DNA from 4 places in the Lysinibacillus sp. YS11 genome. Region 1 is predicted to be linked to each of the others. Evidence: a T-box and tRNA genes for the amino acid it is inferred to sense, from the RefSeq annotation. Region 1 holds a T-box; the other regions hold tRNA genes.
What was found. The T-box of region 1 lies ahead of alaS (alanine--tRNA ligase). A T-box ahead of a tRNA ligase gene usually reads a tRNA of that ligase, here a tRNA-Ala.
Positions count from the first base shown of each region.

Region 1 (7,062 bases):
GGACAGGTGTTAAAGGATTTATTAGCATCCAAGCAGCTACCAACTGTCGAGCTAACAGATGTTTATCGACAAGCAGAAGGCTCAACGATTATTGAACTTGCGCATCAAATAAAAAAAGGAACGATTCCACAAGAGTTAACAGCTAAAACCTCTGATCGTTCGTTTATTAAGGCTTCAGCAGACCAAGTTGCCAACGTTGTAACTCAAGTTGTCAAAAGTGCTGTCGCAAAGGGCCAGGAAATCCGTAATATTCAAGTGTTGGCGCCCATGTACAAAGGACCAGCTGGTATAGATAATTTAAATAAAATGATTCAAGAGCTTATTAACCCAAATGATACTGGCACACGAAAAGAGCTAGTCTTTGGGGATGTCACCTATCGAATAAAGGATAAAGTTCTTCAGCTTGTCAATCAACCTGAAAGCAATGTCTTTAATGGAGATATGGGTGAGGTCATTAGTATTATTAAGGCGAAAGAGACGATCGAAAAACAAGATTTACTGATCGTATCCTTTGATGGCATTGAAGTGACCTATCAACGAAGCGACCTCAATCAATTGACACTAGCTTATTGTTGCTCCATCCATAAATCACAGGGCTCTGAGTTTCAAACGGTCATTATGCCAGTGGTTAGAGGGTATTCCAAAATGTTACGGCGTAATCTTTTATACACAGGTATTACACGTGCTAAAAACTTTTTGATTTTATGTGGTGAACCAGATGTGCTTGCGGATGGTTTACAACGTACAGATGACCTTCAGCGTTTCACCTCTTTACGTGCAAGACTTAACCCAATGGAAATTGAGGAAGAACTTGTGGAAGTCGAGGCAGTGCCAGTAGATAATGAAGGGATGCAGGAGCCTGTTTCCGTTGAACAAAAGCTAACAGTAGAAACAGCCCCTTATATTCATCCAATGATTGGTATGAATGATGTCTCTCCATATGATTTTTTGGATGAATAAAATATATATTCCCGATTAGACTGTCTAATCGGGTTTTTCTAATTGATGTATCGTCACCTAATATTTGGACATTTCATATACTAGATGAGTACAAAAACATAGGGAATGTATAGGGGTGACAGCATGCCAATAATGACAGGGCAACAGTATGTTGAACGAATTGATGCTTTAAAAACGTATATTTCCATAGATGGGAAAGTCGTGACAGGAAAGGTGTCAGAACATCCTGCCTTTAAAGGAATTATCCAGAGTCAAGCGAAACTTTTTGATTTACAACATCAAGAGGCACTTCTTGAAAAAATGACCTATGAATCGCCAACTAGTAAACAGAAAGTTGGCATGTCATTTCTTCAAGTATTGACGCCAGAAGATCTTGTGAAGAGGCGCCAAGCGGCAAGGGAATGGGCATTATCTTCTCAAGGCTTTATGGGGAGAAGCCCTGATTATATGAATACAACATTAATGGCCCTTGCATCAGCGTCAGATTTTTTAAAAGAGAAGCCAAATTGTTTCCCAGAGCATTTGCTGAAGTTCTATGAGTATGCTCGCGAGAATGATATTACGATGACACATACCTTTATCGAACCACAGGTAAATCGCAAGCGCTTTTACTATGAGGATGAAGAAGTAACCATTGCAGCTAAAATCATTGGGAAAACAAGTGAGGGCTTAGTCATTAAAGGGGCAAGATTACTAGCGACACAGGGTGGCATAACAGATGAGCTTCTTGTTTTATCAACAAATGGCTATGATGAAGGAAAAGGTTTCGGGTTTTCTATTCCAAGTAACACGAAAGGCTTAAAGTTTTTATGTCGGCAATCATTTGTAGGGGGAGATTCTACCTTTGATTATCCGTTAAGTGCACGTTTTGAAGAAATGGATGCAATCGTTGTGTTTGAGGATGTAGTTGTCCCGTGGGAACGAGTATTTTATTACGAAAATGTTGAAGTGGCCAATCAATTTATGAATGTTAGTGGCTTCCAAGCGTATACTTTGCATCATGTGCTGTCACGTCAAATTGCTAAGACGGAATTCATCCTAGGGGTTGTACAAATGATTGTGGATTCCATAAATATTGGGGATTACCAACATGTCCATCAAAAAGTGGTAGATGTCATCGTAGCATTAGAAACGATGAAAGCATTGCAATTAAAATCAGAAATTGAGGCACAAAGGGATTCCTTTGGCTTTATCAGACCAGACCAATCCACATTACAGGTCGCTATTCATATCTTCCCGAAAGTATATCCTACCTTTACAGATATCATCCAGCAACTGGGAGCAAGTGGATTAATGTCCATACCGAGTGCAAAAGCTTTTGCAACGGATGATGGGGATCTTGATCATTATCTGCAATCATTTCAAGACAAAGGGGAAGAGCGAGTAAAGAAATTCCGTTTAGCTTGGGATTTAACAATGAGTAGTTTTGGCACAAGACAGACATTGTATGAACGCTTTTTCTTTGGTGATCCTGTACGTTTATCTAGCTTACTCTATCAATCTTATCAACGAGAGCATTTAGTGCAAAGAGTGGAAGACTTTTTGAAAAATGATTGAAAGAAAGTTTGACAGTTGTGAAACTATCCGTTATCATTTACAGGAATAAAAAAATAAGACTCCCTTCGTTAGGTGAGGCTCCTATGCTGGAGATACGCTACTACCCAAAAATGTCGAGAGACGCCAATGGGTCAACAGAAATCATCGAAATAAGGTGTTTTTTAACGTAGCTGGACATATTCCTATGCCGCATAGTGCTAAAACTCAACGTTTGAAGGTAACAAGCATGCAATGTATTTTATTGCTATTTTTTGATATGTGTATTCAACACGCCTTCATTCGTAGAAGGCGTGTTTTTGTTATGGAAGGAAGGTGATGAGAAATGGATAGTAGTCCTGAACCGAATAAGTATCATTTAGGCAAACGGAAACACATAAAAAGTCATCGATTTCTAATCACCGATGCAGACAAAGGGTGATTAAGGATGACCTTTTGTTTCCCTCAATAACAAACACGAGGTGAAATGCAATGATTAAAATCCACTATTATAATAGCAGCAGCAAGACAGTCCAACATGATTTCAAAATGATTGATTTACAACTCCCTATTCATAACGAAGATTTATTATGGGTAGATTTATATGCCTATAGTTATAATGAATTGAATAATATAGCTGATGTATTTGGCTTTCATCCACTAGCGGTTGAAGATTGCTTACATGAAGGCTCACGTCCAAAAATGGATAGTTATGGTGATTATAAATTTTTTGTGCTCCATGCACCAATTTATAATGAGAAAAGTAACAATGAAATTACAACCGTTGAGTTAAATATTTTTATGGGACCAAACTATATTGTGACTGTGCATAAACAAAAGTTGCAATGGCTAGGAAAAATGGAAAATGTTTGTGTCAATAGCCCAAGATTTTTAGAAAAGGGTACAGATTTTTTATTGCATACAATTATTGACGGTATTACAGACGAATACTTCCCAGTATTAGAACGAATTCGCGCACGTATAGATGAACTAGAAGAAGAAATTTATGATTATCAACCAAAAGTGGTGACAGAGGAATTTCTTGCATTGAAGCGGACAATTATTTTAATTCGTCAGGCCATTATGCCACAAAGAAGAATTTTTTCTACAATCAATGGCCAGTGGAAATTTGACATTCAAGAAGAAAATATTCCATTCTATAAAGATTTGAATGACCATCTAGAACGTATTGTCGACTCCACAGAGACATATCGAGATTTAGTGAACAGCACGCTTGATACGTATTTTTCAATTATCAGTGGGAAATCCATTGAAAAGCTGAATTTATTAACGGTCATTTCGACAATTATGTTACCACTATCAGTAATTACTAGTTTTTTTGGAATGAATGTACCTTTACCTTATCAAGATACCCCTTATACAACTATTGCAATTAGCGCCTTCTTAGTTATTTTTACATGGGGCATGTGGATATATTTCAAAAAATGATTGCTTAGTTAGTGTTAGTCATACTAGTACTAATTGACAGCGCAATAGATTTTTTTTATAATTTTCGATAGAAAAAGTAAAAACGATGATGGAAAAAGTACGTATTTGTGTGTGCACAAGAAAGGGATTTCTAGGCTGAAAAAATCCTCACAACAGCAAATGCTGAAAGCTACTCCAGAGTGCAGCTAATCCCTGCCGTTCACTGACGTTACAAGTGCTAAAGAGGTAAGTAAGGTTTTTACTTACAACTAGGGTGGTACCGCGAGACTAATGACAAGTCCTCGTCCCTTTTTGGGGATGAGGGCTTTTTTTATTTTCTTCGGTAAATCGCAGGATTCGTATCGTAATTTTACAATATAAAATAGGAGGAATTTATCCAATGAAAGCAGTAGATATTCGCCGTATGTATTTGGAATTTTTTAAAGAAAAGGGGCATCATCATGAGCCATCAGCACCACTTGTGCCAATAAATGATCCATCACTTCTTTGGATCAACTCAGGTGTTGCAACTTTGAAACCATATTTTGATGGCCGTATTATCCCTGATAATCCACGTATTACAAATGCACAAAAATCGATTCGTACCAACGATATTGAAAACGTTGGGAAAACAGCTCGACACCATACATTCTTTGAAATGTTAGGAAACTTCTCTATTGGTGACTACTTTAAAAAAGAAGCAATTCATTATGCTTGGGAGTTTTTAACAGATAAAAAATGGATGGGCTTTGATCCAGCGTTATTATCCATCACGATTCACCCAGAAGACCAGGAAGCATATGATGTTTGGCATCAGGAAATTGGTATTCCAGAAGAACGTTTAATTCGTTTAGAAGGGAACTTCTGGGATATAGGAGAAGGCCCATCTGGTCCGAACTCAGAGATTTTTTATGATCGCGGCGTAGAATACGGCTCAGATGAAAATGACCCTGAAATGTATCCAGGAGGAGAAAATGAGCGTTACCTAGAAATTTGGAACCTTGTGTTCTCTCAATTTAACCATAATCCTGATGGCACTTACACGCCACTACCAAAGCAAAATATTGATACAGGTATGGGCTTAGAGCGTATTGTGTCCGTCGTGCAAAATGTACCAACAAACTTTGATACTGATTTATTTATGCCAATTATTGAAAAAATTGAGGAGTTTGCCAATCGTAAATATAAACGACCTGGCGAAGTAGACTTAAATGAAATCTTTGGCTCAGATGAAGATATTAATACACCATTTAAAGTGATTGCAGACCATATCCGTACAGTAGCATTTGCTATAGGCGATGGTGCCCTGCCTTCAAATGAAGGCCGTGGCTATGTATTACGTCGCTTACTACGTCGTGCCGTTCGCTATGCTAAACAAATTGGTATTGAAAAACCATTTATGTTTGAACTTGTACCAACTGTGGGTAAAATTATGGAAGACTTCTATCCAGAAGTTACAGAGAAATGCGAATTTATTCAACGTGTCATTAAAAATGAAGAAATTCGTTTCCATGAAACATTAGATGGTGGTTTAGCTATCTTTAATGAAGTAGTGGAATCTCAAAAAGCAGCTGGTCATGATTACATCCCAGGAGCAGATGCTTTCCGTTTATATGATACTTATGGTTTCCCAATCGAGCTAACGGAAGAATATGCAGAGGAAGTAGGCATGAAAGTAGATCATGAAGGTTTTGAGGCAGCGATGGAAGAGCAACGTGAACGCGCGCGTGCTGCACGACAAGATGTTGATTCGATGCAAGTACAGAATGAAGTATTAGCAAACTTAACGGTTGCAAGTGAATTTGTTGGCTATGATACGTTAAATGTTAATACTGAAATCGCTGCAATGATCGTCAATGGTCAAGTTGCGAAAGTCGCTTCGGAAGGTCAGGAAGCATTGGTTATTTTAGCGAAGACACCATTCTACGCTGAAATGGGTGGTCAAATTGCTGATAGTGGTACTATTTCAAATGATAGCTTTACGGCTGTTGTAAAAGATGTTCAAAAAGCACCGAATGGTCAACCGCTTCATACAGTAGTAGTTGAATCTGGGGAAATGCATGTGGAAGATGCAGTGCAAGCAGTGGTCAATCGTGATGACCGCAATTTAATCATTAAAAACCATACGGCAACACATATTATGCAACGTGCATTAAAAGATGTGCTAGGTGATCATGTGAACCAAGCTGGATCATATGTAGGACCTGATCGTTTACGTTTTGATTTCTCTCACTTTGGTCAAGTTACAAAAGAAGAATTACAGCAAATTGAACGTATTGTAAATGAAAAAGTGTGGGATGATATAGAGGTCGTTATTGAAGAAAAAGGTATTGATGAAGCAAAAGCAATGGGTGCTATGGCATTATTCGGTGAAAAATATGGAGATGTTGTACGTGTAGTATCCATCGGAGATTATTCGATTGAGCTATGTGGTGGTATCCATGTTAAACGCTCTTCTGAAATTGGCTTCTTTAAAATTGTTTCAGAGGGTGGTATCGGTGCAGGTACTCGTCGTATTGAAGCTGTTACAGGAAAAGTTGCTTATGAAGCAGTAAAAGAAGAAGAAGCATTATTAAATGATGCAGCGACATTATTAAAAGCAAATGCTAAAGATATTGTCACAAAAGTACAGGCATTACAAGCAGACTACAAAGAATTACAACGTGAAAACGAAGCATTATCTCAAAAAATCGCCAATGCACAGGCAGGGGCAGTTGTTGATGCCGCTCAAACAATTGGAGATGTGACAGTGCTATCTACAAAAGTGGAAGCGAAGGATAACAATCAACTCCGTCAAATGATGGATGACCTGAAAGCAAAAATGCCAAAAGCAGTCATTGTTCTTGGAGCAGTTGATGGTGAAAAAGTTATGCTATGTGCTGGTGTTTCAAAAGAATTAGTTGGTGGCAATTACCATGCAGGGAATATTGTGAAAATGGTTGCGGAAGCATGTGGTGGTAAAGGTGGCGGTCGTCCAGATATGGCGATGGCAGGTGCAAAAGATGCATCAAAACTTGATGAAGCACTACTTTCTGTGTATGATTATGTTAAATCCATTTAATTAATTCACCAAAACATGTTATAATAAAGAGAAATTGGAGATGAGCTTGTTTGCACATCTCCTTATTTCTGAAAGCGAGG
Region 1 is NZ_CP026007.1:3,084,869-3,091,930, reverse strand. It holds gene LBYS11_RS15365 (SF1B family DNA helicase RecD2) at 1-960, shown strand, start outside; gene hpaB (4-hydroxyphenylacetate 3-monooxygenase, oxygenase component) at 1,084-2,517, shown strand; M-box (ykoK) riboswitch at 2,575-2,740, shown strand; gene corA (magnesium/cobalt transporter CorA) at 2,986-3,942, shown strand; T-box leader at 4,019-4,234, shown strand; gene alaS (alanine--tRNA ligase) at 4,322-6,982, shown strand.

Region 2 (7,062 bases), 460 kb from region 1:
TTGGTGCTAGGTCAAGTTGAGCATGTAAACCTGTCATAATGGGCTGATGCTGGGCATTAACAAAAATACCACCAGCCCCTCTGACAGCTTCAGAAACTAATCCCTTTGCTTCATTTTTACACCACAGAAGACTCGGGTGAAATTGCATAAATTCCATATCACTAATGGCAGCGCCTGCTCGAAATGCTAATGCGATCCCATCCCCTGTATTAGTTGGGAAATTAGATGTACTTGAATAAAGGGCACCTGCGCCACCTGTCGCTAAAATAACATGATGAGCCAAATAACGTTTTGTACCTTTTTCTCCTTTAGTTAGTACTCCTACACAGTCACCATCTGTATTCCGTAAAAGCTCATAAGCCATTTCATAGCAATTGATCTTTGTTTTGGGCGAAAGTTTATGAAGCAAGTAATCTATGAAAATCTGACCAGTACGATCACCACCTGCATGTAGAATACGATGATGACTATGTGCTCCTTCAAGTCCTAGAGCAGGTTTTCCATCGACCTGCCGATCAACAGGGAGGCCATCCTTTAGATAGTTTTGCATAATCTCAGTGCCATCTTTTATAAGTGTTTTAACATGCCTTTTCTCATGATGATACTCTCCAGCTTTCAATGTATCAGCAATATGATGTTGAATATGATCCTCCTCACTGGTAACAGCAGCAATCCCACCTTGTGCACGATAAGAACTACTCATATATATAGATGATTTTGTAACAATTTGTATTTGAAAATGTTTTTCAAGCACTAAAGCAGCCTGAAGTGCAGCAATACCACTACCAATTATAAGGACGTCTGTCTTTACATCCATTGTTATACCTTCTTTACAGTTGTCTTGACACTTATCTTTACATAAAATATAAAAGAAAACAAGACCTGATGAACAAGAGAGGAAGAAGACGATGATTTATATGGATTATGCTGCAACATCACCTATGATGAGGGAATCTCTTGAGGCATATGTAGAGGTGGCACAACGGTATTATGGAAATAGTGCGAGTTTGCATGATTTAGGGGGACAAGCTTTTTATTTTGTCCAGCAATCAAGGGAGGTTGTAGCCCAAGCCCTAGGTGTAACTAGTGATGGCGTAATTTTTACGGGTAGTGGAACAGAAGGAAATCTCATAGCCATCTTGTCGTTAGCGCTAGCCTCAAAAAAAGGAAAACACATTATTTCATCTCAAGCTGAGCATACGTCAGTGCATGCGGCTTTGAATACACTTGAGAAAAAGGGCTTTACTGTAACAAAATTACCTTTGCAGAAGGATGGTTGTGTTGATCTGGGGCAATTGCAACAAGCAATCCGGGAAGAGACTGCTTTGATTACCATTCAACATGTCAATTCTGAAATTGGTTCAATCCAGCCTGTAGAGAAAATCGTAAAGATGGCAAGAAAATCAAATATATTCTGTCATGTTGATTGTGTACAATCATTTGGCAAACTAGCTATACCACAAGGGGCAGATGCGATTACCATCTCGGCTCATAAAATAGGCGGACCAAAGGGCTGTGGTGCTATATATCTGAACCCTGCAATCAGAGTACCTGCATTAACACCAGGTTTGACACATGAGAGGGGTCTTAGAGGGGGGACATTAGATACTCCTGCAATCGTGGCCTTTGCCGCGGCAATTGAAAACTATCAATATGAATTGCAACATTATGAAACGCTAAGAAATTATTTTGAAAATAATTTACCTGAAAAATGTCAGCTCGTTGAGTGTAAACAGCAACTACCTAATATTTGTGGGGTAATGATGGAAAAAGTAGAGGGGCAATATGTTCTTTTAAAGTTAAATGAGGCGGGAATCTGTATCTCTACAGGTAGTGCATGTGATATTCATAGTGAATCGGGAACAAAGGCTATTCTATCAATGGGATTTTCTTTGGAAGCGGCACGCCAATTTTTTAGAATATCTTTTGGTCCTTCCACTACACTTGAGGATATTGTAAAATTAAAAATAGAGCTTTCAAATATTTAACGAAAAGACGAGTGAAGGATTATCTATATTCTTCACTTGTAGTGAAATAGATTATAAGCTAATAATATCGGCCAAATAAAATAATTGTTTTCTTTTGAACCAACAATTGCTATAATATTTTGCAGGGCAATATTTTCTCTTACTTAACAAAAATATCTTTAAAAAGTAATAATTTCTTTTTTTTATAAAAAAGTATTGCACAATGTTAGAAAACGTTATACAATAATTCTTGTCTTGAAGGACAGGTAAACAACTTCAAAACATGATACATAACCAAGTCTAGTGATGATGGCAAAGAGGTCACACCCGTTCCCATACCGAACACGGAAGTTAAGCTCTTTAGCGCCGATGGTAGTTGGGGGCTTCCCCCTGTGAGAGTAGGACGTCGCTAGGCATAATACCCAGGAGGATTAGCTCAGCTGGGAGAGCATCTGCCTTACAAGCAGAGGGTCGGCGGTTCGAGCCCGTCATCCTCCACCATATGCCGGTTTAGCTCAGCAGGTAGAGCAACTGACTTGTAATCAGTAGGTCGTGGGTTCGATTCCTATAGCCGGCACCATTTTTTCGAGCCATTAGCTCAGTTGGTAGAGCATCTGACTTTTAATCAGAGGGTCGAAGGTTCGAGTCCTTCATGGCTCACCATTTATAAATAATAATAAGCGGGTGTGGCGGAATTGGCAGACGCACTAGACTTAGGATCTAGCGCCGCAAGGCGTGGGGGTTCGACTCCCTTCACCCGCACCATTATTTTCATTGCCAGATAAAAAAGCTTATGCACATGCGGAAGTAGTTCAGTGGTAGAACACCACCTTGCCAAGGTGGGGGTCGCGAGTTCGAACCTCGTCTTCCGCTCCAAATGTGCCGGGGTGGCGGAACTGGCAGACGCACAGGACTTAAAATCCTGCGGTAGGTGACTACCGTACCGGTTCGATTCCGGTCCTCGGCACCATTTTAAATGCGCCCGTAGCTCAATTGGATAGAGCGTCTGACTACGGATCAGAAGGTTATGGGTTCGACTCCTGTCGGGCGCGCCAAAAGAACAACGGGAAGTAGCTCAGCTTGGTAGAGCACTTGGTTTGGGACCAAGGGGTCGCAGGTTCGAATCCTGTCTTCCCGACCATTTCCAAAAAGATTATGGGGCCTTAGCTCAGCTGGGAGAGCGCCTGCCTTGCACGCAGGAGGTCAGCGGTTCGATCCCGCTAGGCTCCACCATAAGTAAATTAACCAGTATAAAGATCCTGGCGGCGTAGCTCAGCTGGCTAGAGCGTACGGTTCATACCCGTAAGGTCGGGGGTTCGATCCCCTCTGCCGCCATCTTAAAGGACCTTTAGCTCAGTTGGTTAGAGCAGACGGCTCATAACCGTCCGGTCGCAGGTTCGAGTCCTGCAAGGTCCACCATTTATATATTGTAACGGAGGTATACCCAAGTCTGGCTGAAGGGATCGGTCTTGAAAACCGACAGGCGGGTAACACCGCGCGGGGGTTCGAATCCCTCTACCTCCTCCAGTTTTAAATTTTTATAAATGGTGCTTTAAAAACTCGAAACAACATAAAATTATCGCGGGGTGGAGCAGTGGTAGCTCGTCGGGCTCATAACCCGAAGGTCGTTGGTTCAAATCCGGCCCCCGCAACCAAAAGGTCCCGTGGTGTAGCGGTTAACATGCCTGCCTGTCACGCAGGAGATCGCCGGTTCGATCCCGGTCGGGACCGCCATTTTTAAAATAAAAGTCATGAGAAGCAAAAAAGTGAGCAAGCTTAGCATGGACGAAATGGGTCAGTAGCTCAGTTGGTAGAGCATTAGATTGAAGCTCTAAGTGTCGGCGGTTCGATTCCGTCCTGACCCACCATTTATGCGGGTGTAGTTTAATGGTAAAACCTCAGCCTTCCAAGCTGATGTCGTGGGTTCGATTCCCATCACCCGCTCCAAGGGCCTATAGCTCAGCTGGTTAGAGCGCACGCCTGATAAGCGTGAGGTCGATGGTTCGAGTCCATTTAGGCCCACCATTATTCCGAAGTAGCTCAGTTGGTAGTAGCACCTGACTGTTAATCAGGTTGTCGCAGGTTCGAGTCCTGCCTTCGGAGCCATTTTTATTTTGGGGAAGTACTCAAGAGGCTGAAGAGGCGCCCCTGCTAAGGGTGTAGGTCGGGTAACCGGCGCGAGGGTTCAAATCCCTCCTTCTCCGCCATGGGCCCGTTGGTCAAGTGGTTAAGACACCGCCCTTTCACGGCGGTAACACGGGTTCGAATCCCGTACGGGTCATACTAAGTGCAGTAGATGAATTTACATCTACTGCACTTTTTAATTTACTTGATATTTAGATTTATAACATAGCTATAATAAATGAAAGCCTACACAGAATGATTAAACTGTGTAGGCTTGTTTGTTGTTTTTTAAATTAGTGATTAAATTTTTCGTCCTTTTCCATATGGGATGCAAAGAGGTGTACCAAAGATTGGATCTGTCGTCATTTGGCAATCAAGGTCAAACACATGATTAACTAAATCAGTGGTCATAATTTCTTCTGGTTTCCCTTGACGATAGACACCACGGTCACGCACTGTAATAATATGATCGGCATAGCGACAAGCAAGATTAATATCATGTAGTACCATAATAATAGTTCGCTTTTGCTGTTGGTTCAATTCGAATAGTAAATCTAAAACGTCTATTTGATGAGTTAAATCTAAGTATGTCGTAGGCTCGTCTAAAAGAATGATATCTGTATCTTGAGCAAGCGTCATAGCTATCCAAGCACGTTGACGTTGTCCTCCTGATAGCTCATCTACTGGTCTATCTTGTAAATGCTCTGTACCTGTAGCTTTTAAAGCGCTTAAAACGATTTCTTCATCCTTTTCAGTCCACTGTTGTCGCCAACTTTGGTAAGGATAGCGACCTTGTTTCACAAGTTGTAGGACAGTTAAGCCTTCTGGTGCAACAGGAGATTGAGGAAGAATAGAGAGGTTTTTAGCCACTTGTTTTGTAGATAATTTAAAAATATCCTCACCGTCTAATAAAACGGAGCCTTTTTTAGGTTTTAATAATCGAGCAATGGAGCGTAAGAGTGTGGATTTACCACAGCCATTCGCTCCGATTAATACAGTAATTTCATTCAAAGGAATAGATAAATTGAGATCTTCGATAATATTGAAATCACCATAACTTAATGTTAGAGATTTGGTTAATAAAGATTCAGTCATGTAGTATAGACTCCTTTATTTTTTAGGGTTTCTAAATAATAAATAGATAAAGTAAGGAGCACCGATAGCAGCAGTAAAGACGCCTGCGGGTACTTCTAATGGGCTAAATGCTGTACGACCTATAATATCTGCAACCATTACAAGCAATGCACCAATTGCTGCGGATGCCGGAATAAGTACACCGAACGATGAACCAACAATGCGTCGTGCAATATGAGGAGCCATTAATCCTACAAACCCAATAGCACCAGCAAATGCTATGGCACTCGCTACTAAACTGGAGCATAATAGAATTAAGTAAAGGCGTGTTTTTTGAACAGGCTGCCCTAGGCTTGATGCTGTATCATCACCTAATTCTTGAACATTTAACTGCCGAGTAATAAAAAAGGTTATAAGTAGAAGTACAAAAATCAATGGAATAACGATTTGTACTTGATCCCAATCCGAACTTTTGACACTACCCGTAATCCATTTATTCGCTTCACTTGCTTGATAAATTGGGCCGATAATCATTAACATTGTAGTAACTGCTTGCATGAATGCCGACACGCTAATACCGATTAAGACAAGACGATTTGGTGTGACACCATCTTTCCAAGCAAATAGGTAGACTATACATCCGACGATAGTAGCACCTATGAATCCTGCTAATGGCAACCACTCTATACTAACTGTTAAAGAGTGATTAGAATCACTGAAAATGGCTAAGAAACCAACAACCGCTGCCCCACCACCAGCAGATATGCCGATTATATCAGGTGAGGCAAGTGGATTTTTAATGATTCCTTGTAAAACTGCACCTGCGACGGCTAACGCCATTCCAGCAAACAAGGCCATGAAAATTCGAGGCATTCGAAAATCAATAATAATCAGTTGATCAAAATCTGAGCCGTAACCAAAAAAAGCTTGTAAAACTTTAAATGGATTGATGAATGAATCACCAAATGATGCACTAAGAAAGAACACGGCAAGAGTTAGTATGCAAATCACTGTTAATTTTTTTATAGCTTGTACATCTATTAAAAATGAAATTTTTTGTTGAAGTAAACGAATTGTTTTTACATGTTTCATTATTTTTTTCCACCTTTTCGCGCAAGGTAAATAAAGAATGGTGTGCCAATCATAGCAGTCATGACGCCTACTGGAACTTCTTGTGGCATGATAATATAACGAGCCGCAACATCAGCCAGCAATAAAAGTATCCCCCCAAGTAAAGCAGCCATAGGAATAAGCCATCGATGATCAGTGCCGACAAACTTGCGCGCAAAATGGGGAACGACAATCCCTATAAAACCAATGGGGCCAGCAATTGCAACTGCTCCCCCTGCTAAAAAATAACAATAAGACCGACCAATATCTTCATAAGTCCTAAACGTAAACCAAGACCTCTTGCTACATCATCGCCAAGAGCGAGAATATTCATTTTGGGGGAAATGATGAGGGCAGCAATCCACCCAATTACTAGATACGGTAGAACAGATAGTAGAATTTCAAGTTTTCTACCTTGTACAGAACCTGCTAACCAAAACAAAACTTGATCAAGTTCTGCTTCATTTGTAGCGAGTAAACCTTGCGTAAATGATGCAAATAGGGCACTGATGGCAGCACCAGCTAAAGTTATTTTCACTGGAGTAACAGCATCTCTACCTGAGAAACTAATTCCATAAACGGATAAAGCAGCGATTGCTGCACCAAGAAATGCAATCCACGCAAAAGATTGCAAGCTTGAAATGTGGAAAAAAATCATGGCAAAGACAACAGCAAAGCCTGCTCCTGCATTAATGCCCAAAATTCCAGGAGAGGCTAATGGATTTTTCGTTAAGGTCTGCATAAGCACGCCTGTAATAGCTAATGAAGCACCAACGCAACTGGCTAT
Region 2 is NZ_CP026007.1:3,542,052-3,549,113, reverse strand. It holds gene nadB (L-aspartate oxidase) at 1-817, opposite strand, end outside; gene LBYS11_RS17755 (cysteine desulfurase family protein) at 918-1,988, shown strand; rRNA gene rrf (5S ribosomal RNA) at 2,267-2,382, shown strand; tRNA gene LBYS11_RS17745 (tRNA-Val) at 2,393-2,468, shown strand; tRNA gene LBYS11_RS17740 (tRNA-Thr) at 2,472-2,547, shown strand; tRNA gene LBYS11_RS17735 (tRNA-Lys) at 2,555-2,630, shown strand; tRNA gene LBYS11_RS17730 (tRNA-Leu) at 2,648-2,732, shown strand; tRNA gene LBYS11_RS17725 (tRNA-Gly) at 2,769-2,843, shown strand; tRNA gene LBYS11_RS17720 (tRNA-Leu) at 2,849-2,937, shown strand; tRNA gene LBYS11_RS17715 (tRNA-Arg) at 2,946-3,022, shown strand; tRNA gene LBYS11_RS17710 (tRNA-Pro) at 3,032-3,108, shown strand; tRNA gene LBYS11_RS17705 (tRNA-Ala) at 3,125-3,200, shown strand; tRNA gene LBYS11_RS17700 (tRNA-Met) at 3,229-3,302, shown strand; tRNA gene LBYS11_RS17695 (tRNA-Ile) at 3,310-3,386, shown strand; tRNA gene LBYS11_RS17690 (tRNA-Ser) at 3,402-3,494, shown strand; tRNA gene LBYS11_RS17685 (tRNA-Met) at 3,548-3,622, shown strand; tRNA gene LBYS11_RS17680 (tRNA-Asp) at 3,626-3,701, shown strand; tRNA gene LBYS11_RS17675 (tRNA-Phe) at 3,760-3,835, shown strand; tRNA gene LBYS11_RS17670 (tRNA-Gly) at 3,841-3,914, shown strand; tRNA gene LBYS11_RS17665 (tRNA-Ile) at 3,916-3,992, shown strand; tRNA gene LBYS11_RS17660 (tRNA-Asn) at 3,997-4,073, shown strand; tRNA gene LBYS11_RS17655 (tRNA-Ser) at 4,084-4,174, shown strand; tRNA gene LBYS11_RS17650 (tRNA-Glu) at 4,177-4,248, shown strand; gene LBYS11_RS17645 (ABC transporter ATP-binding protein) at 4,392-5,186, opposite strand; gene LBYS11_RS17640 (FecCD family ABC transporter permease) at 5,202-6,257, opposite strand; partial or broken gene LBYS11_RS17635 (FecCD family ABC transporter permease) at 6,257-7,062, opposite strand, start outside.
Region 2: it has a tRNA-Ala gene. The T-box ahead of alaS (alanine--tRNA ligase) is inferred to sense a tRNA for this amino acid. The anticodon was not compared.

Region 3 (7,062 bases), 470 kb from region 1:
CAGGATTAGATACCCTGGTAGTCCACGCCGTAAACGATGAGTGCTAAGTGTTAGGGGGTTTCCGCCCCTTAGTGCTGCAGCTAACGCATTAAGCACTCCGCCTGGGGAGTACGGTCGCAAGACTGAAACTCAAAGGAATTGACGGGGGCCCGCACAAGCGGTGGAGCATGTGGTTTAATTCGAAGCAACGCGAAGAACCTTACCAGGTCTTGACATCCCGTTGACCACTGTAGAGATATAGTTTCCCCTTCGGGGGCAACGGTGACAGGTGGTGCATGGTTGTCGTCAGCTCGTGTCGTGAGATGTTGGGTTAAGTCCCGCAACGAGCGCAACCCTTGATCTTAGTTGCCATCATTTAGTTGGGCACTCTAAGGTGACTGCCGGTGACAAACCGGAGGAAGGTGGGGATGACGTCAAATCATCATGCCCCTTATGACCTGGGCTACACACGTGCTACAATGGACGATACAAACGGTTGCCAACTCGCGAGAGGGAGCTAATCCGATAAAGTCGTTCTCAGTTCGGATTGTAGGCTGCAACTCGCCTACATGAAGCCGGAATCGCTAGTAATCGCGGATCAGCATGCCGCGGTGAATACGTTCCCGGGCCTTGTACACACCGCCCGTCACACCACGAGAGTTTGTAACACCCGAAGTCGGTGAGGTAACCTTTTGGAGCCAGCCGCCGAAGGTGGGATAGATGATTGGGGTGAAGTCGTAACAAGGTAGCCGTATCGGAAGGTGCGGCTGGATCACCTCCTTTCTAAGGATTATTTCGGAATACAAACCTTGGGTTTGTAAGATTACGTTTTGCGTTCAGTTTTGAAGGTTCATTCTTCTGAATGAAACACTTCAAAACTTGTTCTTTGAAAACTGGATAAAACGACATTGAAATTGTAACAAACACATTTATTTTTTAAGTTTTTTAGGCTTAATAACTTGGTTAAGTTATTAAGGGCGCACGGCGAATGCCTTGGCACTAGGAGCCGAAGAAGGACGGCACTAACACCGATATGCTTCGGGGAGCTGTAAGTGAGCTTTGATCCGGAGATTTCCGAATGGGGGAACCCACTACGTTTAATCGCGTAGTATCTTGACGTGAATACATAGCGTCTTGAAGGCAGACCCAGGGAACTGAAACATCTAAGTACCTGGAGGAAGAGAAAGAAAAATCGATTCCCTGAGTAGCGGCGAGCGAAACGGGAAGAGCCCAAACCAAGAGGCTTGCCTCTTGGGGTTGTAGGACACTCTATACGGAGTTACAAAAGAGCGAGTTAGATGAAGCGACTTGGAAAGGTCCGCCAGAGCAGGTAAAAGCCCTGTAGTCGAAAGTTCGTTCTCTCCTGAGTGGATCCTGAGTACGGCGGAACACGTGAAATTCCGTCGGAATCCGGGAGGACCATCTCCCAAGGCTAAATACTACCTAGTGACCGATAGTGAACCAGTACCGTGAGGGAAAGGTGAAAAGCACCCCGGAAGGGGAGTGAAAGAGATCCTGAAACCGTGTGCCTACAAGTAGTTAGAGCCCGTTAATGGGTGATAGCGTGCCTTTTGTAGAATGAACCGGCGAGTTACGATTACGTGCGAGGTTAAGCTTTAGAAGGCGGAGCCGCAGCGAAAGCGAGTCTGAATAGGGCGAAATAGTACGTGGTCGTAGACCCGAAACCAGGTGATCTACCCATGTCCAGGGTGAAGGTGAGGTAACACTTACTGGAGGCCCGAACCCACGCACGTTGAAAAGTGCGGGGATGAGGTGTGGGTAGCGGAGAAATTCCAATCGAACTTGGAGATAGCTGGTTCTCTCCGAAATAGCTTTAGGGCTAGCCTCGTGATGAGAATACTGGAGGTAGAGCACTGTTTGGACTAGGGGGCCATCCCGGTTTACCGAATTCAGACAAACTCCGAATGCCAGATATTTATACACGGGAGTCAGACTGCGAGTGATAAGATCCGTAGTCAAAAGGGAAACAGCCCAGACCACCAGCTAAGGTCCCAAAGTAATCGTTAAGTGGAAAAGGATGTGGCGTTGCACAGACAACCAGGATGTTGGCTTAGAAGCAGCCATCATTTAAAGAGTGCGTAATAGCTCACTGGTCGAGTGACGCTGCGCCGAAAATGTATCGGGGCTAAACGATTCACCGAAGCTGTGGATTGACATCTACGATGTCAGTGGTAGGAGAGCGTTCTAAGTGCGTTGAAGTCAGATCGGAAGGACTGGTGGAGCGCTTAGAAGTGAGAATGCCGGTATGAGTAGCGAAAGACGGGTGAGAATCCCGTCCACCGTATGACTAAGGTTTCCTGAGGAAGGCTCGTCCGCTCAGGGTTAGTCGGGACCTAAGCCGAGGCCGATAGGCGTAGGCGATGGACAACAGGTTGATATTCCTGTACCACCTCCTCACCGTTTGAGAAATGGGGGGACGCAGTAGGATAGGGTAAGCGCGCCGTTGGTTGTGCGCGTCCAAGCAGTAAGGCGTGTGTGTAGGCAAATCCGCACACTGTAACGTTGAGCTGTGATGGCGAGTCCGTATGGACGAAGTTCCTGATTTCACACTGCCAAGAAAAGCCTCTATCGAGGTGAGAGGTGCCCGTACCGCAAACCGACACAGGTAGTCGAGGAGAGAATCCTAAGGTGTGCGAGAGAACTCTCGTTAAGGAACTCGGCAAAATGACCCCGTAACTTCGGGAGAAGGGGTGCTCTTGAGCGTGCAAGCGCATGAGAGCCGCAGTGAATAGGCCCAGGCGACTGTTTAGCAAAAACACAGGTCTCTGCAAAACCGTAAGGTGACGTATAGGGGCTGACGCCTGCCCGGTGCTGGAAGGTTAAGAGGAGTGGTTAGCGCAAGCGAAGCTGCGAATTGAAGCCCCAGTAAACGGCGGCCGTAACTATAACGGTCCTAAGGTAGCGAAATTCCTTGTCGGGTAAGTTCCGACCCGCACGAAAGGCGTAACGATCTGGGCACTGTCTCAACGAGAGACTCGGTGAAATTATAGTACCTGTGAAGATGCAGGTTACCCGCGACAGGACGGAAAGACCCCGTGGAGCTTTACTGTAGCCTGATATTGAATTTTGGTACAACTTGTACAGGATAGGTAGGAGCCAGAGATCTCGGAGCGCCAGCTTCGAAGGAGGCGTCGGTGGGATACTACCCTGGTTGTATTGAAATTCTAACCCATGCCCCTTAGCGGGGCAGGAGACAGTGTCAGGCGGACAGTTTGACTGGGGCGGTCGCCTCCTAAAAGGTAACGGAGGCGCCCAAAGGTTCCCTCAGAATGGTTGGAAATCATTCGTAGAGTGTAAAGGCACAAGGGAGCTTGACTGCGAGACCTACAAGTCGAGCAGGGTCGAAAGACGGGCTTAGTGATCCGGTGGTTCCGCATGGAAGGGCCATCGCTCAACGGATAAAAGCTACCCCGGGGATAACAGGCTTATCTCCCCAAGAGTCCACATCGACGGGGAGGTTTGGCACCTCGATGTCGGCTCATCGCATCCTGGGGCTGTAGTCGGTCCCAAGGGTTGGGCTGTTCGCCCATTAAAGCGGTACGCGAGCTGGGTTCAGAACGTCGTGAGACAGTTCGGTCCCTATCCGTCGTGGGCGTAGGAAATTTGAGAGGAGCTGTCCTTAGTACGAGAGGACCGGGATGGACACACCGCTGGTGTACCAGTTGTCTTGCCAAAGGCATCGCTGGGTAGCTATGTGTGGACGGGATAAGTGCTGAAAGCATCTAAGCATGAAGCCCCCCTCAAGATGAGATTTCCCATTACGCAAGTAAGTAAGATCCCTCAAAGACGATGAGGTAGATAGGTTCGAGGTGGAAGTGTGGTGACACATGGAGCTGACGAATACTAATCGATCGAGGACTTAACCAAAAAAGTTTGAAACATTCAATGCACCGTTTATCCAGTTTTGAAAGAGCAAATCTTTCTAAAAAGAGAGCTTCTAGACACAGCAGTACGCCGTGTATGGAAGGTCGACCATAGTCTAGTGATGATGGCAAAGAGGTCACACCCGTTCCCATACCGAACACGGAAGTTAAGCTCTTTAGCGCCGATGGTAGTTGGGGGCTTCCCCCTGTGAGAGTAGGACGTCGCTAGGCATAATACCCAGGAGGATTAGCTCAGCTGGGAGAGCATCTGCCTTACAAGCAGAGGGTCGGCGGTTCGAGCCCGTCATCCTCCACCATATGCCGGTTTAGCTCAGCAGGTAGAGCAACTGACTTGTAATCAGTAGGTCGTGGGTTCGATTCCTATAGCCGGCACCATTTTTTCGAGCCATTAGCTCAGTTGGTAGAGCATCTGACTTTTAATCAGAGGGTCGAAGGTTCGAGTCCTTCATGGCTCACCATTTATAAATAATAATAAGCGGGTGTGGCGGAATTGGCAGACGCACTAGACTTAGGATCTAGCGCCGCAAGGCGTGGGGGTTCGACTCCCTTCACCCGCACCATTATTTTCATTGCCAGATAAAAAAGCTTATGCACATGCGGAAGTAGTTCAGTGGTAGAACACCACCTTGCCAAGGTGGGGGTCGCGAGTTCGAACCTCGTCTTCCGCTCCAAATGTGCCGGGGTGGCGGAACTGGCAGACGCACAGGACTTAAAATCCTGCGGTAGGTGACTACCGTACCGGTTCGATTCCGGTCCTCGGCACCATTTTAAATGCGCCCGTAGCTCAATTGGATAGAGCGTCTGACTACGGATCAGAAGGTTATGGGTTCGACTCCTGTCGGGCGCGCCAAAAGAACAACGGGAAGTAGCTCAGCTTGGTAGAGCACTTGGTTTGGGACCAAGGGGTCGCAGGTTCGAATCCTGTCTTCCCGACCATTTCCAAAAAGATTATGGGGCCTTAGCTCAGCTGGGAGAGCGCCTGCCTTGCACGCAGGAGGTCAGCGGTTCGATCCCGCTAGGCTCCACCATAAGTAAATTAACCAGTATAAAGATCCTGGCGGCGTAGCTCAGCTGGCTAGAGCGTACGGTTCATACCCGTAAGGTCGGGGGTTCGATCCCCTCTGCCGCCATCTTAAAGGACCTTTAGCTCAGTTGGTTAGAGCAGACGGCTCATAACCGTCCGGTCGCAGGTTCGAGTCCTGCAAGGTCCACCATTTATATATTGTAACGGAGGTATACCCAAGTCTGGCTGAAGGGATCGGTCTTGAAAACCGACAGGCGGGTAACACCGCGCGGGGGTTCGAATCCCTCTACCTCCTCCAGTTTTAAATTTTTATAAATGGTGCTTTAAAAACTCGAAACAACATAAAATTATCGCGGGGTGGAGCAGTGGTAGCTCGTCGGGCTCATAACCCGAAGGTCGTTGGTTCAAATCCGGCCCCCGCAACCAAAAGGTCCCGTGGTGTAGCGGTTAACATGCCTGCCTGTCACGCAGGAGATCGCCGGTTCGATCCCGGTCGGGACCGCCATTTTTAAAATAAAAGTCATGAGAAGCAAAAAAGTGAGCAAGCTTAGCATGGACGAAATGGGTCAGTAGCTCAGTTGGTAGAGCATTAGATTGAAGCTCTAAGTGTCGGCGGTTCGATTCCGTCCTGACCCACCATTTATGCGGGTGTAGTTTAATGGTAAAACCTCAGCCTTCCAAGCTGATGTCGTGGGTTCGATTCCCATCACCCGCTCCAAGGGCCTATAGCTCAGCTGGTTAGAGCGCACGCCTGATAAGCGTGAGGTCGATGGTTCGAGTCCATTTAGGCCCACCATTATTCCGAAGTAGCTCAGTTGGTAGTAGCACCTGACTGTTAATCAGGTTGTCGCAGGTTCGAGTCCTGCCTTCGGAGCCATTTTTATTTTGGGGAAGTACTCAAGAGGCTGAAGAGGCGCCCCTGCTAAGGGTGTAGGTCGGGTAACCGGCGCGAGGGTTCAAATCCCTCCTTCTCCGCCATGGGCCCGTTGGTCAAGTGGTTAAGACACCGCCCTTTCACGGCGGTAACACGGGTTCGAATCCCGTACGGGTCATACTAGAAACAGTAGATGCAATTGCATCTACTGTTTTTTGATATTCATAGATACAAAATTTACTCTTGATTCAATGCATTTTCGTCCATATAAACTACTTCCCAGATATGCCCATCTACATCTTGAAAACCCCAACCATACATAAATCCGTGATCTTGTGGTTCACTATAAGGTTTACCACCAGAGGCAAGTGCCTTATTCACTAGTTGATCTACTTGTTCTCGGTTTTCAGCAGAGAGACATAAGATTGCTTCTGCAGAAGTAGTAGTATCTGTAACTTCTTTTTTACTAAATCCTTTAAATCGTTCTTCAACCATTATTAATACGAAGATATTTTCACTAATAATCATTGAGGCTGTTGTTTCATCACTGAATTGTTGATTGAACTCAAAACCTAATTCCTTAAAAAACTGATAGATTTGTTTAGATCTTTTACTGGTAAATTGATAAAGATATTTTTCGATTGAAAAGCCATTTAGTATCACCTCCAAATTGACAGTATCATGGAGCATAAAGTCGTGTCAATTATAGCAAAGCGGGGCGCAAATGGAAGCCATTAGCACTATTAGAAGTAGGCGTTATGTGAACAAAAACAGAAAGGTTATATCTTCAACCTTTCTGTTTAAAAAGTTTTAACTATTTATCCTCTGGCTAGCATTCTTTCAAGTGAACTAAGTGCTTCAGCGGTAGTATGTTCATCTACTTGTATACGGTTATGAGGTTGACCTTGCTCAATATTTTCTAAGCTCCATAACAAATGTGGAAGGTCAATTCGATTCATTGTTAAACAAGGACAAAAGTTTTCGTTTAAGGAGACAATATGTTTATCAGGATGCTGCTTAATAATGCGATTGACAAGGTTCATTTCTGTTCCAATTGCCCATGCAGATCCGCTTGGAGCTCGATTGATTGTATCAATAATGTATTTTGTGGAGCCTGCATCATCAGCCGCTGCAACCACTTCACGGCTGCACTCAGGGTGAACAATTATCCTCATAGTCGGGTGTTCTTTGCGAATAACCTCTGTATGTTGAACAGTAAAACCTTCGTGCACAGAGCAGTGACCCTTCCAAAGAATAACCTGGATATTTTCAAGTGGCTC
Region 3 is NZ_CP026007.1:3,551,329-3,558,390, reverse strand. It holds rRNA gene LBYS11_RS17890 (16S ribosomal RNA) at 1-762, shown strand, start outside; rRNA gene LBYS11_RS17885 (23S ribosomal RNA) at 941-3,867, shown strand; rRNA gene rrf (5S ribosomal RNA) at 3,979-4,094, shown strand; tRNA gene LBYS11_RS17875 (tRNA-Val) at 4,105-4,180, shown strand; tRNA gene LBYS11_RS17870 (tRNA-Thr) at 4,184-4,259, shown strand; tRNA gene LBYS11_RS17865 (tRNA-Lys) at 4,267-4,342, shown strand; tRNA gene LBYS11_RS17860 (tRNA-Leu) at 4,360-4,444, shown strand; tRNA gene LBYS11_RS17855 (tRNA-Gly) at 4,481-4,555, shown strand; tRNA gene LBYS11_RS17850 (tRNA-Leu) at 4,561-4,649, shown strand; tRNA gene LBYS11_RS17845 (tRNA-Arg) at 4,658-4,734, shown strand; tRNA gene LBYS11_RS17840 (tRNA-Pro) at 4,744-4,820, shown strand; tRNA gene LBYS11_RS17835 (tRNA-Ala) at 4,837-4,912, shown strand; tRNA gene LBYS11_RS17830 (tRNA-Met) at 4,941-5,014, shown strand; tRNA gene LBYS11_RS17825 (tRNA-Ile) at 5,022-5,098, shown strand; tRNA gene LBYS11_RS17820 (tRNA-Ser) at 5,114-5,206, shown strand; tRNA gene LBYS11_RS17815 (tRNA-Met) at 5,260-5,334, shown strand; tRNA gene LBYS11_RS17810 (tRNA-Asp) at 5,338-5,413, shown strand; tRNA gene LBYS11_RS17805 (tRNA-Phe) at 5,472-5,547, shown strand; tRNA gene LBYS11_RS17800 (tRNA-Gly) at 5,553-5,626, shown strand; tRNA gene LBYS11_RS17795 (tRNA-Ile) at 5,628-5,704, shown strand; tRNA gene LBYS11_RS17790 (tRNA-Asn) at 5,709-5,785, shown strand; tRNA gene LBYS11_RS17785 (tRNA-Ser) at 5,796-5,886, shown strand; tRNA gene LBYS11_RS17780 (tRNA-Glu) at 5,889-5,960, shown strand; partial or broken gene LBYS11_RS17775 (VOC family protein) at 6,020-6,435, opposite strand; gene nadA (quinolinate synthase NadA) at 6,601-7,062, opposite strand, start outside.
Region 3: it has a tRNA-Ala gene. The T-box ahead of alaS (alanine--tRNA ligase) is inferred to sense a tRNA for this amino acid. The anticodon was not compared.

Region 4 (7,062 bases), 1.8 Mb from region 1:
CAAGTAGTTAGAGCCCGTTAATGGGTGATAGCGTGCCTTTTGTAGAATGAACCGGCGAGTTACGATTACGTGCGAGGTTAAGCTTTAGAAGGCGGAGCCGCAGCGAAAGCGAGTCTGAATAGGGCGAAATAGTACGTGGTCGTAGACCCGAAACCAGGTGATCTACCCATGTCCAGGGTGAAGGTGAGGTAACACTTACTGGAGGCCCGAACCCACGCACGTTGAAAAGTGCGGGGATGAGGTGTGGGTAGCGGAGAAATTCCAATCGAACTTGGAGATAGCTGGTTCTCTCCGAAATAGCTTTAGGGCTAGCCTCGTGATGAGAATACTGGAGGTAGAGCACTGTTTGGACTAGGGGGCCATCCCGGTTTACCGAATTCAGACAAACTCCGAATGCCAGATATTTATACACGGGAGTCAGACTGCGAGTGATAAGATCCGTAGTCAAAAGGGAAACAGCCCAGACCACCAGCTAAGGTCCCAAAGTAATCGTTAAGTGGAAAAGGATGTGGCGTTGCACAGACAACCAGGATGTTGGCTTAGAAGCAGCCATCATTTAAAGAGTGCGTAATAGCTCACTGGTCGAGTGACGCTGCGCCGAAAATGTATCGGGGCTAAACGATTCACCGAAGCTGTGGATTGACATCTACGATGTCAGTGGTAGGAGAGCGTTCTAAGTGCGTTGAAGTCAGATCGGAAGGACTGGTGGAGCGCTTAGAAGTGAGAATGCCGGTATGAGTAGCGAAAGACGGGTGAGAATCCCGTCCACCGTATGACTAAGGTTTCCTGAGGAAGGCTCGTCCGCTCAGGGTTAGTCGGGACCTAAGCCGAGGCCGATAGGCGTAGGCGATGGACAACAGGTTGATATTCCTGTACCACCTCCTCACCGTTTGAGAAATGGGGGGACGCAGTAGGATAGGGTAAGCGCGCCGTTGGTTGTGCGCGTCCAAGCAGTAAGGCGTGTGTGTAGGCAAATCCGCACACTGTAACGTTGAGCTGTGATGGCGAGTCCGTATGGACGAAGTTCCTGATTTCACACTGCCAAGAAAAGCCTCTATCGAGGTGAGAGGTGCCCGTACCGCAAACCGACACAGGTAGTCGAGGAGAGAATCCTAAGGTGTGCGAGAGAACTCTCGTTAAGGAACTCGGCAAAATGACCCCGTAACTTCGGGAGAAGGGGTGCTCTTGAGCGTGCAAGCGCATGAGAGCCGCAGTGAATAGGCCCAGGCGACTGTTTAGCAAAAACACAGGTCTCTGCAAAACCGTAAGGTGACGTATAGGGGCTGACGCCTGCCCGGTGCTGGAAGGTTAAGAGGAGTGGTTAGCGCAAGCGAAGCTGCGAATTGAAGCCCCAGTAAACGGCGGCCGTAACTATAACGGTCCTAAGGTAGCGAAATTCCTTGTCGGGTAAGTTCCGACCCGCACGAAAGGCGTAACGATCTGGGCACTGTCTCAACGAGAGACTCGGTGAAATTATAGTACCTGTGAAGATGCAGGTTACCCGCGACAGGACGGAAAGACCCCGTGGAGCTTTACTGTAGCCTGATATTGAATTTTGGTACAACTTGTACAGGATAGGTAGGAGCCAGAGATCTCGGAGCGCCAGCTTCGAAGGAGGCGTCGGTGGGATACTACCCTGGTTGTATTGAAATTCTAACCCATGCCCCTTAGCGGGGCAGGAGACAGTGTCAGGCGGACAGTTTGACTGGGGCGGTCGCCTCCTAAAAGGTAACGGAGGCGCCCAAAGGTTCCCTCAGAATGGTTGGAAATCATTCGTAGAGTGTAAAGGCACAAGGGAGCTTGACTGCGAGACCTACAAGTCGAGCAGGGTCGAAAGACGGGCTTAGTGATCCGGTGGTTCCGCATGGAAGGGCCATCGCTCAACGGATAAAAGCTACCCCGGGGATAACAGGCTTATCTCCCCAAGAGTCCACATCGACGGGGAGGTTTGGCACCTCGATGTCGGCTCATCGCATCCTGGGGCTGTAGTCGGTCCCAAGGGTTGGGCTGTTCGCCCATTAAAGCGGTACGCGAGCTGGGTTCAGAACGTCGTGAGACAGTTCGGTCCCTATCCGTCGTGGGCGTAGGAAATTTGAGAGGAGCTGTCCTTAGTACGAGAGGACCGGGATGGACACACCGCTGGTGTACCAGTTGTCTTGCCAAAGGCATCGCTGGGTAGCTATGTGTGGACGGGATAAGTGCTGAAAGCATCTAAGCATGAAGCCCCCCTCAAGATGAGATTTCCCATTACGCAAGTAAGTAAGATCCCTCAAAGACGATGAGGTAGATAGGTTCGAGGTGGAAGTGTGGTGACACATGGAGCTGACGAATACTAATCGATCGAGGACTTAACCAAAAAAGTTTGAAACATTCAATGTATCGTTTATCTAGTTTTGAAAGAATAAGTCTTTCAGCTGAATAAGTGAAGTGATGATGGCAAAGAGGTCACACCCGTTCCCATACCGAACACGGAAGTTAAGCTCTTTAGCGCCGATGGTAGTTGGGGGCTTCCCCCTGTGAGAGTAGGACGTCGCTTCGCTTATTTTTTGTGGAGGATTAGCTCAGCTGGGAGAGCACCTGCCTTACAAGCAGGGGGTCGGCGGTTCGAGCCCGTCATCCTCCACCATTTTGGTCCCGTGGTGTAGCGGTTAACATGCCTGCCTGTCACGCAGGAGATCGCCGGTTCGATCCCGGTCGGGACCGCCATTATTATTGCCGGTGTAGCTCAGTTGGTAGAGCAACTGACTTGTAATCAGTAGGTCGTGGGTTCGACTCCTATCGCCGGCACCATTCCCTTGGAGGGGTAGCGAAGTGGCTAAACGCGGCGGACTGTAAATCCGCTCCTTAGGGTTCGGCGGTTCGAATCCGTCCCCCTCCACCATTTTAGGGGCATAGTTCAACGGTAGAATAGAGGTCTCCAAAACCTTTGGTGTGGGTTCGATTCCTACTGCCCCTGCCAGGTATTGAGGTACTCGTTCATAATACAGCTAATATAATCTATATAGTGGCGATTGTGGCGAAGTGGTTAACGCATCGGATTGTGGTTCCGACATTCGTGGGTTCGATTCCCATCAGTCGCCCCATTTTAAAATTGGGGTATAGCCAAGCGGTAAGGCAACGGATTTTGATTCCGTCATGCCTAGGTTCGAATCCTAGTACCCCAGCCATTTTTAATTTCACGAGCCATTAGCTCAGTTGGTAGAGCATCTGACTTTTAATCAGAGGGTCGAAGGTTCGAGTCCTTCATGGCTCATCATTTTTTAATTAACATGCGCCCGTAGCTCAATTGGATAGAGCGTCTGACTACGGATCAGAAGGTTATGGGTTCGACTCCTGTCGGGCGCGCCAATAAAATCATGTTTACGGAATGTAGCTCAGCTTGGTAGAGCACTTGGTTTGGGACCAAGGGGTCGTAGGTTCGAATCCTGTCATTCCGACCATCTTTCATGATAAATGGGGCCTTAGCTCAGCTGGGAGAGCGCCTGCCTTGCACGCAGGAGGTCAGCGGTTCGATCCCGCTAGGCTCCACCATTGTAATATTTTTGGAGGTATACCCAAGTCTGGCTGAAGGGATCGGTCTTGAAAACCGACAGGCGGGTAACACCGCGCGGGGGTTCGAATCCCTCTACCTCCTCCATTTTTCGGGTCAGTAGCTCAGTTGGTAGAGCATTAGATTGAAGCTCTAAGTGTCGGCGGTTCGATTCCGTCCTGACCCACCATTATTGCGGGTGTAGTTTAATGGTAAAACCTCAGCCTTCCAAGCTGATGTCGTGAGTTCGATTCTCATCACCCGCTCCAAAATGGGCCTATAGCTCAGCTGGTTAGAGCGCACGCCTGATAAGCGTGAGGTCGATGGTTCGAGTCCATTTAGGCCCATATTATTCCGAAGTAGCTCAGTTGGTAGTAGCACCTGACTGTTAATCAGGTTGTCGCAGGTTCGAGTCCTGCCTTCGGAGCCACGGCCCGTTGGTCAAGTGGTTAAGACACCGCCCTTTCACGGCGGTAACACGGGTTCGAATCCCGTACGGGTCATCAAGCATGTAGCACAGATGTGTGTTACATGCTTTTTTCTATTCTCCTGTTCTTTAAACGATAAAAGATAATGCAATAGCAGAAAAAGACCTATTTGCAAGGTGAGGGACTGAATTTAATTCCCCTAGCATCTTACTATGGGCTCCTATAAGCCGTTTCACTTACCACGTACACTTCCATGGTCAATACTTTTGTGAAGGCTGCTTGACTTCTCTAGTATAGCGATACAGGCGAAATCCTGGCCAGAGAATTTGTGAAACTGGTTCTGCTCTATGCGAAAGCGAAGCAACAGCAGCAAGTAAGTAGCCCAGAACGTATAGCTTTTTCACCATTTACAAAAATTCTATTGATTTCTTTGTTCTACAACCCCCTGAAAAAGGCTACATGACTACTGTAGCCTTTTTATAATAATTAAAATCTTTCTCCCTTACATTCTCTTACGAAAGAGAGTCTATAGAGTAAATATGAACAAACTATTTCATATATAAAATATGTATGTTTTTTCAATTACTATTTTCATGGTGCTTGTTGTTTTGTTCCTCTAATATGAGGATAAGTGGAGGAATCGATATGAATATACAGGAGATACAGCAATTTTTAAGTCTATATCAGACAGAACAAAATGAATCAGAACTTTGGTTAAAGAATAGATTACAGGCAGTTAAGGATGCAGGTAAATATCACCCAACAACAGAGGAGCTAGTTTTTGGCGCACGTGTGGCATGGCGAAATAGCAATAAGTGTATTGGACGTCTGTTTTGGCAGTCACTGCATGTGGTAGATGCACGTGATGTTTTAGATGAAAAGGCTATTTTTCAAAAATTACTAGAACATATTGATTATGCGACAAATCATGGGAAAATTCGTCCAACTATAACAGTGTTTGCTTCAGATAGAGTACGGATTTGGAATCATCAACTAATTCGTTATGCAGGCTATGAAACAGATGCAGGCATTATTGGAGATTCACAGTCCATTAAATTTACAAAAGTGTGTGAGTCGTTAGGATGGAGAGGTAAAGGAACTGATTTTGATGTACTACCACTCGTTATACAGGTAGATAATCGTGCTCCTCAAATGTTTGTAATTCCTGAAGAAAATATAGTAGAGGTCTCAATCCGTCATCCAGAGTCAAACGATGTGGAAAAATTAGGAATGAAGTGGTATGCCGTACCTATTATTTCGAGTATGCGTTTTCAAATGGCTGGAATTGATTTTCAAGCAGCTCCATTTAACGGCTGGTATATGGGAACAGAGATTGGCGCACGAAATTTAGCAGATCATGATCGTTATAATATGTTACCTGCAATTGCAGAGATTTTTAATCTTGATACAACCAAACAAGCGTCTCTTTGGCGTGATCGTGCTTTAGTAGAACTTAATATTGCTGTTCTTCACTCATTTAAAGAAGATGGTGTGAGCATTGTTGATCATCATACAGCAGCTCAGCAGTTTAAATTGTTTGAGGAGGCAGAAAAATCAACAGGAAGAGAAGTTACAGGCAACTGGACATGGTTAATCCCACCACTTTCCCCTGCCACAACTCATATATTCCATAAACCCTATGTAAATATTTATCATACACCAAATTATTTTTATCAAAAACCATGCTATTAGTGTAAAAGAATTGTTTACTTTCGATACTTTTGATGAGAGAGGGCTTACTATGTTAGATCAGCAAATTCCCAATATCCCATGGAGACAATTGACGACACCTTATGGTAGAGGTACAGCCATTCCTAAGCTGATAGAACAGGAGCAATACACACAACTAGCTGAATTAATTGAACATCAAGGTACACTGTGGCAGGTGACACCATGGGTTTTGCTTGTCCTTCTAAAAAAGCTTATTCGTAAAAAATTAGAGGTTGTCTCCTTACAAGAGGTACAGTTATATTTAGCTGTGGCACATGCTATTACCAAGGATTATCTCGACCCAGTCAATACTGTTAAAAATATGCAGGAGCTATTAGACGTCAACTATTTGTGGATAGAAAATGAGGATAATGATGAGCAGGAGTGGGAGAAAGAAACGCCAAAGGGCTATGAGGAGCAAGCTTTTGTAGGCTATTACTATTATAGTTATATGCTTTTACAAGAGGCTGTTCCTATTTTTTCTACTATAACAGCTCATAATAATGAAGCATCAGAATGCCTTGCTGAATTGCTAACATTACTCCAGCAACCCGACAATTAAGTAATGTGTAAACACTATATAGAAATAGAGCAGATGGAGGAATCAAATCCACCTGCTTTATTTAATTTTAATGCACATATTCATCCTTAGAGGCTCTCATTGAGCAAAAGAAGAGTAACATTGCTACAACGACAAAGAGCCATCCCGCAATATTCCAGCCGCCAAATAAATCATGCAAGTAGCCAAAAAGAATAGGACCAATTGCGGCAAATAAATAACCCAAAGATTGCGCAAAGCCTGATAAATCTGCTGCTTCAAATGCAGTACGAGTCCGGAGAGTGAAGAACATCATTGCTAGGGCGAATGAAGAACCACCTGCTAACCCTAGAAGAACCATCCACAGTACCCCAAGACTTGTCCATTCCATGACAACCCCAACAAAGCCTACTAAATAGAAGGATGTAAACATCAATACAAGTGGGCGTTGAGAAGTCATTTTACCAGCAATAATAGGCACTGCTAAGGCCATTGGTACTTGTGAGAATTGCATGATTGAAAACATCCAGCCAGCTTTATCAGGTGCTAAACCTTGAGCAATATAGATCTCAGGTATCCAAGCTGCTGTTGTGTAGAATAATAAAGATTGTAAACCCATTGCCCCTGTGACAGCCCAAGTAACAGGTGATTTCCATAAAGGTGTACTGGTCTTCTTAGATGTAGTAACTGGTTCCGGTTTATTTGATTTTAGTTGAGGTATCCAAATTAAGATTGTAATTAGAACGAGTATGAGTGCAATGGAAAGTGCACCTTGCCAGCCTAACGATGAATTAGCTATCGGATAGCTAATACCAGCACCAAGGCCAGCAGTAAAATTCATGGACATGGTGAAAAAG
Region 4 is NZ_CP026007.1:279,967-287,028, forward strand. It holds rRNA gene LBYS11_RS01295 (23S ribosomal RNA) at 1-2,356, shown strand, start outside; rRNA gene rrf (5S ribosomal RNA) at 2,424-2,539, shown strand; tRNA gene LBYS11_RS01305 (tRNA-Val) at 2,551-2,626, shown strand; tRNA gene LBYS11_RS01310 (tRNA-Asp) at 2,631-2,706, shown strand; tRNA gene LBYS11_RS01315 (tRNA-Thr) at 2,715-2,790, shown strand; tRNA gene LBYS11_RS01320 (tRNA-Tyr) at 2,798-2,881, shown strand; tRNA gene LBYS11_RS01325 (tRNA-Trp) at 2,886-2,959, shown strand; tRNA gene LBYS11_RS01330 (tRNA-His) at 3,008-3,083, shown strand; tRNA gene LBYS11_RS01335 (tRNA-Gln) at 3,093-3,167, shown strand; tRNA gene LBYS11_RS01340 (tRNA-Lys) at 3,181-3,253, shown strand; tRNA gene LBYS11_RS01345 (tRNA-Arg) at 3,272-3,348, shown strand; tRNA gene LBYS11_RS01350 (tRNA-Pro) at 3,364-3,440, shown strand; tRNA gene LBYS11_RS01355 (tRNA-Ala) at 3,456-3,531, shown strand; tRNA gene LBYS11_RS01360 (tRNA-Ser) at 3,545-3,637, shown strand; tRNA gene LBYS11_RS01365 (tRNA-Phe) at 3,644-3,719, shown strand; tRNA gene LBYS11_RS01370 (tRNA-Gly) at 3,725-3,798, shown strand; tRNA gene LBYS11_RS01375 (tRNA-Ile) at 3,803-3,876, shown strand; tRNA gene LBYS11_RS01380 (tRNA-Asn) at 3,883-3,959, shown strand; tRNA gene LBYS11_RS01385 (tRNA-Glu) at 3,961-4,032, shown strand; gene LBYS11_RS01390 (nitric oxide synthase oxygenase) at 4,603-5,649, shown strand; gene LBYS11_RS01395 (hypothetical protein) at 5,699-6,229, shown strand; gene LBYS11_RS01400 (CynX/NimT family MFS transporter) at 6,297-7,062, opposite strand, start outside.
Region 4: it has a tRNA-Ala gene. The T-box ahead of alaS (alanine--tRNA ligase) is inferred to sense a tRNA for this amino acid. The anticodon was not compared.